DNA from 3 places in the Rhodococcus koreensis genome. Region 1 is predicted to be linked to each of the others. Evidence: riboswitches for the same ligand, from Rfam matches in the RefSeq annotation. Region 1 holds a riboswitch; each other region holds the start of a gene.
The links. Region 1 has a riboswitch for thiamine pyrophosphate ahead of thiO (glycine oxidase ThiO). Riboswitches for the same ligand answer to the same signal wherever they lie in the genome.
Positions count from the first base shown of each region.

Region 1 (3,908 bases):
CGGGCGCGGGGGAACACGGCGCCGTTCACGGCCACCGCGATTCCCTTGGTCGGCAGGTTCAGCACCTCCAGCAGCCCGGTGACGGTCAACGGTTCCGTGAACTCGTGATCCTCGCCGTTGACGCTGATGCCGATCGGCACCACTACTTGCTGCTCACTCATCTCTACCTCGCTACTTTCTCGAAACGTTCGGGGTCTGCGGCTTTCGCCTCGACCAGTGCCGAGCCCTCCAACAATGCCACCGTCGCGTCGGCGGTCACCGGAGTGAGCAGGATGCCGTTGCGGCCGTGTCCCGTCGCCACCACGACCCGATCGGACACCCGGCCGATCAGCGGCAGGTTGTCCGGGGTCATCGGACGCAGACCCGCCGAGGTCTCACGCAGTTCGTACTCGCCGATGGCGGGCATCAGCGCCTCCGCGTCCGCGATCAGGTCCCGCACACCGGCCACCGTGACCTGCGTGTCGTTGCCCGATTCGTACTGGGTGGCTCCGACGACGATGCCGTCGGCACGCGGCACCAGGTAGGCGGGTCTGCCGTGGACGCTGCCGCGGATGGTCCGGCCCGGCGCGGGGGTCACCCCGGGACGGGCCCGCAACCGCAGGATCTCGCCCTTCACCGGGCGCACCGGAAGTCCCGGCCACAGTGCCGGTGACGCGATGCCCGCGGTGACGACGATCTGGTCCGCGCCCAGCCCGTCCAGACTGCGCACGGCCTCACCGATCAGCTCCACCCCGGCGTCGACGGCACACCGTTGCAACGCCTGCAGGAGCAGCCTGTTGTCGACGGCCAGTTCGTCGACGGCCAAGAGCCCTAACCGGACTCCGCGACCCAGCATCGGCTCGAGGGCGCGGACCTCGGCGCGATTCAGGATCTGCAGATCCCGGCCCTGCGCCCCCACCCACTCGGCGATGGTCCGGAGGTCTTCGGCGTCGGCGCCGTCCAACGCGACGGTGAGCGAACCCTCCGACGTGAACAGGTCGACGCCGGCCCCGGCCTCCAGTTCCTTCCCGAACTCGGGCCACCGGTCGAGCGACGCGCTCCCCAGTTCGAGGACGCTCTCCTCACCGGGCCAGCCCTCGGACAGCGGGGCGAGCATGCCGCCCGCCACCCAGGACGCTCCCGAACCGATCGACGGGTCGTACAGCTTCACCGACCAGCCGTTGCGGGCTGCTCGCCACGCAATCGACAGGCCGATCACTCCGCCTCCGACGACGGATACCGATCTCGCCATTGAACTCCACCTCACTTCCTGCGCCGGCATGATCCGGGTCAGGTATGACGGTCGGGCTCGGCGTGAGCCCCTCTCAGCCCCACGTTCCCCGGGACTCCCGTGTTGCACTTTCACCGTAGAGGCTACCGTCATGCCGTGACCACCTCACATCACAGCAACCTCACGGACCGTCGGCGCCGCCTCGGAACAGCACGTTTGTACCTGTGCACCGATGCTCGGCGCGAGAAGGGCGACCTGGCGCAGTTCGCCGAGGCCGCGCTGTCCGGCGGCGTCGACATCATCCAGCTCCGCGACAAGGGCTCGGCCGGTGAGAAGAAGTTCGGCACGATGGACGCCAGGGACGAACTGGCGGCACTGTCGGTGCTCGCGGCCGCGGCCAGGCGGCACGGGGCGCTGCTCGCCGTCAACGACCGGGCCGACATGGCGCTGGCCGCAGGCGCCGACGTCCTGCACCTCGGCCAGGGCGATCTGCCCGTCCCCTACGCGCGGACCGTCGTGGGTTCGGATGTGCTGATCGGCCGGTCCACGCACAGCCGCGCCCAGGCCAGCCTCGCGGCGATCGAGGACGGCGTCGACTACTTCTGCACCGGACCGGTGTGGGCGACCCCCACCAAGCCCGGGCGGACCGCGTCGGGCATCGACCTGGTGCGCTCGACCGCCGACTCCGCGCCGAACCGCCCGTGGTTCGCGATCGGCGGCATCGACGAGTCCCGGGTTCCGGAGATCCTCGCCGCAGGCGCCGACCGGATCGTCGTCGTGCGGGCCATCACCGAGGCCCGCGACCCGCAGGCCGCCGCGCGCTCACTGTCCGCCCTGCTGCAGCAGAACGCGTAGTTACGCCTGCTGGAGCCAGTCTCGCACCGTGGCGGGCGGTAGGACCACGACCGTGGCGGGCAACTGTTCGATCAGCTCGGGGTCGGTGGTGACGACCGCGGTCACCGTCCCCAGCGTGGTGCCGTGACCTGCCGGTTCGGCGAGGCGACCGACCGTGTCCAGTGCCTCGAGCACCTCGACGCGCGGCAGCCACCCGTAGGTGCCGTCGGGCAGGTGCACGGTGCGGGGCAGTGCCTTCGACAGCTGCGCGAGCGCGCCGCTCTCACCCAGCACGTCGTACCGGTCGAGCAGCAGCCGCACCTCGGTGGTGCGCAGTTGCGGCCACCCCGCTTCGAACCCGGGGTGCAGTGGCAACCCGGCGACGTCGGTTTCCCGCACCCAGCGCAGTTCGGTGCTCTCACCGTTCGCGACGGTGGGCAGTGGACGCTCGGCGTCGGCGATCACCGTGGTGTAACTCCAGCCGCTCGCGGCCTTCATGGTGACGACCTCGGTGCGGACTCTGATGGCCGCACTCTCGATGCCGGCTTCCTCGTGCGCCTCGCGTACCGCGGCGTGGGTCGTGGTCTCGTGGCTGTCCCGGGCACCGCCCGGCAACGCCCACGTCCCGCCCTGGTGGCTCCAGGCCGCACGGTGCTGTAAGAGCACGGCCGGCGTCTCGTCCGGGAGCGGCGCACGCAGCAACAACCCGGCCGCACCGTGCTTGCCCCAATGACGACTGCCGTCCGGCCCGGTCGCCCAGCCGTCACCGTCACCACGCATCGACTACCCCTGTCCGACCTGATGGGTCTCCCTGCAGTTCCCTCACACTAACGGTTTCTGCCGGAAGTGCCCGATATCCCCAGTCACCGACTCCTGCTTATATGCTCCCCACAAGGTGCGGCCGTGACACGGGAGGGGTGCGACGTGGTTCTGCGTGAGGCGCCGTCGATCGAACCCCACGGCAGCCGCGCCCTGTCTGCCGCCGCGGACGACGACGTCGACCCCGCCGTCGCGCGTCGTAAGGAACTTCGGGCCTTCCTGGGGTCGACACCCGCCAAGCTCACCGCCCTCGGCGCGCTCCTGGTGCTGCTCACCCTGACCGCCGGATTCGTGGCCGCGTCGACCGTGAACGGCAGGGAGGCCACCCTCGACAGCGTCCTCGCCGAGACCGAACCGCTGTCGTTCTCGGCGCAGAACCTCTACAGCGCCCTGTCGGTGGCGGACGCCGCGGCCACCACCGCGTTCATCTCCGGCGGTCTCGAACCCCCCGAACTCCGGGACACGTACGCGCAGGCGCTCGGCACGGCCTCCGCCGACCTCGTGTACGCGTCCGGCGGGCTCGCCCCCAGCGACGTGGACAGCAGGCGCCTTCTCGCCTCCATCTCCACCGACCTCAGCGTCTACTCCGGTCTCGTCGAGACCGCGCGGGCCAACAACCGCACCGGTCACCCCGTGGGCGCGGCCTACCTCAGCGAGGCATCCACGCTGATGCAGACGAGCATGCTGCCGAAGGCCCAGGAGTTGCACGCCCGGCAGGAAACCGACGTCGCGGACATACAGCGGGACTACTCCCGTCCACCCTGGACGGCGCTGATCCTGGTCCTCGTCGCGCTCGTCGCGCTGCTCGTCGCGCAGGTCGTCCTCGCACGGCTGAGCAGGCGCACGTTCAATCTCGGGTTGATCCTGGCGTCGTCGTGCACCGCGATCCTCCTCGTGTGGATGCTGGTCGCCGGGTTGGTCTCCTCCCTCGACACCAAGCGGGCGCTGACCCAGGGCGCCCGACCGATGCACGAGTTGACCGCGGCGCGCATCCTGGCGCAGCAGGCGCGCACCGAGGAGACGCTCAAACTGGTCCGCCGGGACT
Region 1 is NZ_CP070609.1:2,448,328-2,452,235, forward strand. Features, by position in the region: gene thiS (sulfur carrier protein ThiS) at 1-161, opposite strand, end outside; gene thiO (glycine oxidase ThiO) at 164-1,231, opposite strand; TPP riboswitch at 1,230-1,342, opposite strand; gene thiE (thiamine phosphate synthase) at 1,367-2,065, shown strand; gene JWS14_RS11450 (NUDIX hydrolase) at 2,066-2,824, opposite strand; gene JWS14_RS11455 (hypothetical protein) at 2,948-3,908, shown strand, end outside.

Region 2 (3,908 bases), 690 kb from region 1:
TCAGGGCTGAGCGAGGTACTCATTGGTGAAATACGTCGACCAGTCGGGTTCCGTGGTCAGCGGTGCCCCGTCGGGGCCAGTGAGCAGGCCGTGCTGGAACAGGAAACCGGAGTACCCCGCCCACTGCTCGGCCGTCTGTGTCCCGACCTTTCCGGAAGCGTCCTTCATGTACTCGGAGGACAGCATCTGCTGGCTCTCCCGCACGAGGGACTCGTCCGTGAAGGCGCCGGGGTTGGCGTCGATCAACATCTGCGCGGCCTCGTCCGGCCGGTCGGCGGCGAACTGGTAGCCGCGCTGCAGGGCCTGGACGAACTTGCGGGCCTGCTCGGGATGCTCGTCCATCCACTGCTCGTTGCCCTCGATGACGAGTGCGTACGCGTCCGGGAAGCCGTAGTCGGTGTAGTGGAAGTAGCGCATCGGGGTGCCCCGGTGCTCGGCCTCGATGCCCTCCCAGCCGAAGAACGACACGGTGAAGTCGGCGGTGCCGGAGTACACGGCCTCGTAGGCCGACGTGCCGAGCGTGACGGTGGTGAATTCGCCCTTGCCGCCGTCGTTCCGGATGATCTGCTTCAGCGTCTCCTCGCCGTCGGGGTCCGCGAAACCGGCGTAGATCTTGCCGTCGAGATCCCGGGGGCGGGTGATGTCGGCGCGATCCGCCTTCACCGCGATGCCCGTCGCCCAGTGCTGCAGCGGGGCCATGACCGACGTGGTCTGGGCGCCCGCGGCCTTCGAGAACGTCGCGGAACTCTGGAAGCTCACGCCGAACTCCGCGTTGCCGGCGTCGACGAGGGTGTCGGGTGAGGTGTCGTTGTACGGCAGAACCTGCACGTCGAGTCCGGCGTCCGCGAACCAGCCCTCCTGCTGGGCGACGAACAGTCCGGTGTGGTTGGTGTTCGGCGTCCAGTCGAGTGCGAACCGGATGGTGTCGTCGGACTGTGAGTCGCCGGCGCAGCCGGTGAGCATCGACAGGGCCGAGACGAGGATGACGGCTGCGGTGGCAGCGCGCTTGGTACGGGAGAAAAGTGTCACGACGCCGGCCATTCCTGCTTGTTGAGTGCGGTGTCCCAGAACATGAGTTCGTAGCGGCTGGCGATCGTGAACGCCTCCACCATCGCCTCGCGCTGGGCGTCGGTCGCGGCCTCCGCGGCGGCGTCCACGAGTTCGCGGGCCTTCGCGACGGCGGCGTGGAACTCCTCCGCGTCGTACGTGGTCACCCACTGTGCGTACGGGTGCGTCGGGTCGGCGGCCAGCACGTCCCGGGCGCTCGCCGCCAGCCGGCGTCCCACGTCGGCGTAGATCCAGAAGCACGGCAGCACCGCGGCGGCGGACACCGCGTACGGCTCGGTGGCGGCGACCGCCGTCAGGTAGGAGATGTACCCGAGGCAGGCCTGCGAATGCTGCGGTTCGGCGTCCGACGCGGGGAGCCGTCCGCTGGTCAGCAGATTCTGGTGCAATGTCGCCTCGACCGTGGCGGCCTCGGCTGCCGAGCCGGCCCAGAAGCCGGCCTCGACGGGGCCCGGCGCATGCGCGGCGACCAGGGACAGGGCCTTCGCGTATCCGGTCAGGTACAGGAAATCCTGCTCGATGTACGTGCGGAACACGTCCAGCGGCAGTGTTCCGTCGCCGAGGCGGCGGAGGAACTCGAGTTCGTCGATCGCTTCGCGCAGCACCTTGGTCCGGTCCCACAAGTGGTCCGTGAATCGGGCGTGCTGGCCTGCGCCCGCAGCACCTTGGACAGAGCTATTCACAACGTTGACATCCCTTCGTCAGCATTACCTGAGCAGGTTCCCGGGTGTGTTCTCAGCCCCGCCCGTGCGGAGCACCCCGTGTCAGAACAAGCCGACCCTAGCACCGGCCGTGCCGCGAACGGAAAGGCCCCGGGTGGGTGGACGGGCTCAGCCTGCGAGGAACGCGGCCGCTCCCGGCGGGAGGGGCGCGGGGCCGCGCGTGTAGATCTCGGCGGGCCTGCCGGTCCCGACGACGGCCATGTCGCCGGTGTGCTCGAGGGCGGGCATCATGTGCCGGCGGAACGAGTCCTTCGGGAGGGGACGGCCGAACACCACCTCGTAGACCCGGCGGAGTTCGAGCACCGTGAACGTGTCGCCGGCCAGCCCCGACGGGTCGACGGACCGCGCGTACCGCTCGCGCAGGTCGGCGACGGCGAGGGTGACGACGTCCGCGTGGTCGAACGCGAGGTCCTGCGTCACCCGGTCGCCGTCGACGGGGATCAGCAGGGCGTCGCGGGGGAGTGCCGTGCGCGGCAGCGCCGCACCGTGCGTCATCGACAGCACCCACCCGCGGTCGTCGCGGGCGGGGTCGTCGAACATCGCCAACTGGTGGAACTCGGCACCCGCCAGTCCGGCCTTGATCCGCAGGCACCGCTCGGCGGCGTCCCGCAGCCGCTCGCCCTTGTGGAGGAAGGTGCCCGGAAGCGCGAGCCGGCCCGAACGGTGCGGAACCACAAGCACTTTCAGCTCGGCGCCGTCGACGGTGAGGACGGCGACGTCGACCGCCACGGACGGCCGCGGGTAGTCGAGGAGACTCTTGCCCTCGGGATCGGTCGATGCGGCCACGGAGCACATGTTAGCGCGCGGTTGATCTATATCGCGTTCGAACGGTCCTGCCTGCGCATCGTTGGTAGTTTGGCGAGAGATTCCCGTACGCGCTGCGTGAGGAGATTCGGCCGTGGATGTCGAGAAGTCAGGCGACACACTCGTCGTCCGCGCCCGGGACGGCGACGTGCGCGGCTATCCCGAAGGCGACGTCTACGCGTGGAAGGGCATCCCGTTCGCCGCCGCCACCGTCGGCGATCTGCGGTTCCGGGCGCCGGCCCCGCCCGCACCGTGGGACGGCGTGCGCGACTGCGTCGACTTCGGCCCGATGGCCCCGCAGGGCCACGGCACCGCCGTCCCGATCGACGCCGGACTCGAGATGGACGAGGACTGCCTGTCGGTCAACGTGTGGGCACCCAGGCCCGACGGCATCCCGCGGCCGGTGATGGTGTGGATCCACGGCGGCGCCTACTGCCTGGGAACCGCGGCCCAGGGCATCTACAACGGGCGGATCCTGTCCACTCTCGGCGACGTCGTGCTGGTCTCGTTCAACTACCGGGTCGGGGCGCTCGGCTTCCTCGACCTGTCGTCGTTCTCGACGGCGGAGCGGGTGTTCGAGACCAACTGCGGGCTGCGCGACCAGGTCGCCGCCCTCGAATGGGTGCGCGAGAACATCGCGTCGTTCGGCGGTGACCCGGACGAGGTGACGGTGTTCGGGGAGTCGTCGGGAGCCGGGTCGATCACCACCCTGATGACGTGCCCGAGTGCGGACGGGTTGTTCCACCGCGCGATCGCCCAGAGCCCACCCGCCACGTCGGTGTACGGCAGCGAGCGGGCGGCCACGGTCGCGAAGCAGTTCCTCGACATCCTCGACGTGGAACCCGCCCGGATCGACACGTTGCTGCGCCTCCCGTACCGCACGGTCATCGAGGCCAGCGACACCCTCGTCAACGAGGTGCCGACGAAGATCCCGGGCACACTCGCCATGGCGCCCGTGGTGGACCGCGACTTCCTGCCCCGCTACCCGGTGGCCGCGTTCCAGAAGGGCTACTCCCACCGGATCCCCCTCATCATCGGTTCCAACAAGGACGAGTCGTCGATCTTCAAGTTCATGAAATCGCCTCTGCTGCCGGTCACTTCGGATTCGGTGCAGGAGATGCTGCGGGCGATCGCGACCGATCACCCGGAACTGCCCGCGGCCCGCCTCGCCGACATCCTGTCTGTGTACCCGGACCGCGGCAAACCGAAGGGCGCACTCGCGATGTCCCGCGACGCCGCGTTCCGGATGCCCGCCCTGTGGGTGGCCGACGCCCACAGCAGGCACTCGCCGACGTGGATGTACCGGTTCGACCAGGC
Region 2 is NZ_CP070609.1:1,762,350-1,766,257, reverse strand. Features, by position in the region: gene JWS14_RS08215 (ABC transporter substrate-binding protein) at 1-1,041, opposite strand; gene JWS14_RS08220 (ABC transporter permease) at 1-23, opposite strand, end outside; gene JWS14_RS08210 (TenA family protein) at 1,026-1,748, opposite strand; TPP riboswitch at 1,742-1,837, opposite strand; gene JWS14_RS08205 (NUDIX hydrolase) at 1,896-2,573, opposite strand; gene JWS14_RS08200 (carboxylesterase/lipase family protein) at 2,686-3,908, shown strand, end outside.
Region 2: another riboswitch for thiamine pyrophosphate. It lies ahead of JWS14_RS08210 (TenA family protein); the one in region 1 lies ahead of thiO (glycine oxidase ThiO).

Region 3 (3,908 bases), 3.4 Mb from region 1:
TCGCGTTGACCGGACTGCTGCTCGGCAAGATCACCGATCGGGTCGCCACGATGTCGAGTGCGGCACATCAGGCGGGAACGATACATCTCGACGATCTCAACTGGGAACACCGCAAGTACAACCGCTGGAGCGCGTACGGGCAGTCGAAACTCGCGAATCTGCTGTTCACGTACGAATTGCAGCGCAGGCTCGCCGCGGCGGGGTCTCCCGTCACAGCGGTGGCCGCGCACCCCGGCTACGCGTCGACCAATCTGCAGGCGCACACCGAGTCGGTGCAGGACAAGCTGATGGCGGTCGGCAACCGGATCTTCGCGCAGTCGGCGGAGATGGGGGCGCTGCCGATGTTGTTCGCGGCCACCGCCCCCGGCGTGATCGGCGGAAGTTACATCGGGCCGGACGGCCTGTTCGAGCAGCGTGGCCACCCGAAGGTGGTGGGCTCCAACAAGAAGTCGCGGGACGAGCAGACCGCGAAGGGGCTGTGGTCGCTGTCGGAGGACCTGACGGGCGTCGAGTACAAGTTCGGGTGACCCGACGCCCGCGCAGCATGGCTCAGTCTTCGGTGACCTCGAGGGTGACGTCGACGTTGCCGCGGGTGGCGTTGGAGTACGGGCACACCTGATGCGCCTTCTCCGTCAGTTCGAGTGCCTCCGCGCGCGGCAGGTGGGGGAGGGACACCTCGAGGGTGACGGCGAGGCCGAATCCGCCGCCGTCCGTGGAGCCGATCCCGACGCGGGCGCCGACGGCCGAGTCGGCGATGTTGGCCCCGGCCTGACGGCCGACGAGCTGGAGCGCGGAGTGGAAGCAGGCCGCGTATCCGGCGGCGAACAGCTGCTCGGGGTTGGTGCCGTCGCCGGACCCGCCCATCTCGGTGGGGATGGCGAGGTTCAGGTCGAGCCGGCCGTCGGACGTGCGGGCGTGGCCGTTGCGGCCTTCCCCGGTTGCGAGGGCTTCGGCGGTGTAGACGATCTTCATGGTTACTTCTCTCCTGTAGGGGTTTCGAAACTGTGGAGCGATTCGGTGAGGCGCGACAGGGTGTCGCGCAGGGCGACGAGTTCGCCGACGCCCATGCCCGTGGAGCGGGCGAGTTCGGTGGGGATGCCCTCCGCGGCGGTGCGGAGGCCCGCGCCCTTCTCGGTGAGGTGGATCCCGACCCGGCGTTCGTCGGCCGACGAACGCCTTCGTTCGACCAGGCCCAGCGCGTCGAGCCGCTTGAGCAGTGGCGACAGGGTGCCGGTGTCGAGATCGAGGGCGTCGCAGATCTCACGCACCCCGCGGCCGTCCTGTTCCCAGAGCACCAGCAGCACGAGGTACTGCGGGTAGGTCACTCCCAGCGAGTCGAGCATCGACCGGTATCTCGCCGTCATCGCCCGGGAGGCCGAGTACAGCGCGAAGCACACCTGGCGGTCGAGGGCGAGGTTGTCGGTCACCCATGAATAGTTGCACACAACTAGGTTGTGCACAATCAACAGGTCGATACCGGTGGTTGCCCTACACTGTTGGCCAGTGACACGGGGTGCTGCCCGGCGAAGATCCGGGCGGCTGAGAAGACACCCGTCGAACCTGAACTGGGTAATGCCGGCGAAGGGATGTCGCGGAGACGGCCGTATGCGCTCATCCGATGTCTCGTCGCCGACCGAACGGAAGGTGACAGCAATGCAGCTCGACAAGCAGATCGTCCTGGTGACCGGCGGTGGCCGGGGACTCGGTTCCGCCATCGTGCGCTCGTTCGCGGCGCAGGACGCGCGGGTGGTCGTGAACTACCGCAACAGCCGGGATGCGGCGGAGGAACTCGCGGCATCCCTGGGCGCGGACCGCGCGGTCGCCCTCGGGGCCGACGTCACCGATGCCGCGCAGGTGGCGGCGCTGTTCGCCGCCGCGGAAGAGCACTTCGGATCGCCGGTGACCACGGTGATCAACAACGCCCTCGCCGACTTCTCCTTCAACGGCGACGCACGCGAGAAGGCGGACGTCATCACGTGGGAGGCCTTCGACTCGCAATTGCGCGGCAGCGTGCAGGCGACCCTGAACACTACGCAGGCCGCGCTGCCGGGCATGCGCGCGCTCGGGTTCGGCCGCATCGTGAACATCGGGACCAACCTGTTCCAGAATCCCGTCGTCCCGTACCACGACTACACGGCCGCCAAGGCCGCGGCGCTGTCGCTGACCCGCACGCTCGCCGCCGACCTCGGACCCGACGGCATCACCGTCAACATGGTCTCGGGCGGGTTGCTCCGCACCACCGACGCGAGCGCCGCCACCCCCGACGAGGTGTTCGACCTCATCGCGGCGAGCACTCCGCTGCAGCGGGTCACGACCCCGGACGAGTTCGCCGACGCGGTCCTGTTCTTCGCGTCCCCGTGGTCGCGTTCGGTGACCGGCCAGAACCTCGTCGTCGACGGCGGACTGGTCAAGGACTGACATGAGCGACGCCCGGCAACTGCACTTCAACGCGTTCCTGTTCGGCTGCGGGCACCACGGTGCCGCGTGGAGGCACCCCTCCTCGCAGGTGGAGCGGCTCAGCGACATCGCCTACTACGAGGCACTGGCGCAGACCGCGGAGCGGGGCTGCCTCGATGCGGTGTTCTTCGCCGACGGGCATTCGGTGCGCGACCCCGCGTCCGGGGGCATGTGGTTCCTCGAACCGCTCACCGCGCTGTCCGCGATGGCACGGGCAACCGAGCGGGTCGGTCTCGTGACGACCGTGTCCACCACCTTCTACACCCCGTTCCACGCCGCGCGGATGCTGGCGTCGCTCGACCACATCAGCGGCGGCCGCGTCGGCTGGAACGTGGTGACGTCGATGTTCGACGCCGAGGCCCGCAATCACGGTCTCGAGGAGATGCCGCCGCACGACGACCGCTACTCGCGGGCCGCGGAATTCGTCGACGTGGCACTCGCGCTGTGGGATTCGTGGGAGCCCGACGCGCTCGTCCTCGACCGGGAGGGCATCTTCGCGGATCCGGCCAAGGTGAACCCGATCGGGCATCGGGGCAAGCATTTCCTCGTCGACGGCCCGTTGACCGTGCCGCACTCGCCGCAGGGGCGCCCCGTGCTGTTCCAGGCGGGCGCGTCCGACCAGGGCCGCGACCTGGCCGCCCGGTGCGCCGAGGGCATCTACGCAGTCGCCTACGACCTCACGGCCGCGCAGAGTTACTACGGCGACGTGAAGCGTCGCATCCGCGCCGCGGGCCGCGACGCCGACGCGGTGACCGTGATGCCCGGTCTCGTCACCTACGTGGGCTCGACCGCCGAGGAGGCGCGCCGGAAGAAGGCGGAACTCGACGCGCTCCTGCCCGTCGAACAGTCGCTGGCGCAGTTGTCGATGTTCGTCCAGCAGGATTGCAGCGCATGGGAATTGGACGCACCCGTTCCGGCGCTGCCGCCGCTGTCGGAGTTCACCGGACCGCAGGGCCGGTACGACACGATCCTGCGGATCATCGAGAAGGACCGTCCCACCGTGCGGTCGCTGCTGGGCACGCTGGCGGCAGGCGGCGGGCACTGCACCATGATCGGCACCCCGGAGTCGATCGCCGACGAGATCGAGGTGTGGTTCCGCGGCGGCGGCGCCGACGGCTTCAACCTGATGCCGCCGCTGTACCCGCACGGGCTCGCGGACTTCGTCGACGAGGTCGTCCCCGTCCTGCAGAGGCGCGGGCTGTTCCGCGCGGAGTATGAGACAGCGACCCTGCGCGGCCATCTCCGGGGTCGCCGGTAGTTGCCACCACAAAGAACACAACCTTCTCTAAGTACGCAACAGTGACTGTGAGCGTCCCTCCCCCCGACACTGGCTGTTATCGCGATCACATCGCGGTGCAAGCTCGGACGAGGAGTGGCAATGCTGGTAGCACTCGGCTTTCTGATGGTGGCCGTGTTCATGTTCTTGATCATGTCCAAACGGGCCACTCCCG
Region 3 is NZ_CP070609.1:5,893,370-5,897,277, forward strand. Features, by position in the region: gene JWS14_RS27055 (oxidoreductase) at 1-527, shown strand, start outside; gene JWS14_RS27060 (organic hydroperoxide resistance protein) at 550-972, opposite strand; gene JWS14_RS27065 (MarR family winged helix-turn-helix transcriptional regulator) at 975-1,427, opposite strand; TPP riboswitch at 1,500-1,604, shown strand; gene JWS14_RS27070 (3-oxoacyl-ACP reductase) at 1,654-2,418, shown strand; gene JWS14_RS27075 (LLM class flavin-dependent oxidoreductase) at 2,420-3,715, shown strand; gene JWS14_RS27080 (CitMHS family transporter) at 3,800-3,908, shown strand, end outside.
Region 3: another riboswitch for thiamine pyrophosphate. It lies ahead of JWS14_RS27070 (3-oxoacyl-ACP reductase); the one in region 1 lies ahead of thiO (glycine oxidase ThiO).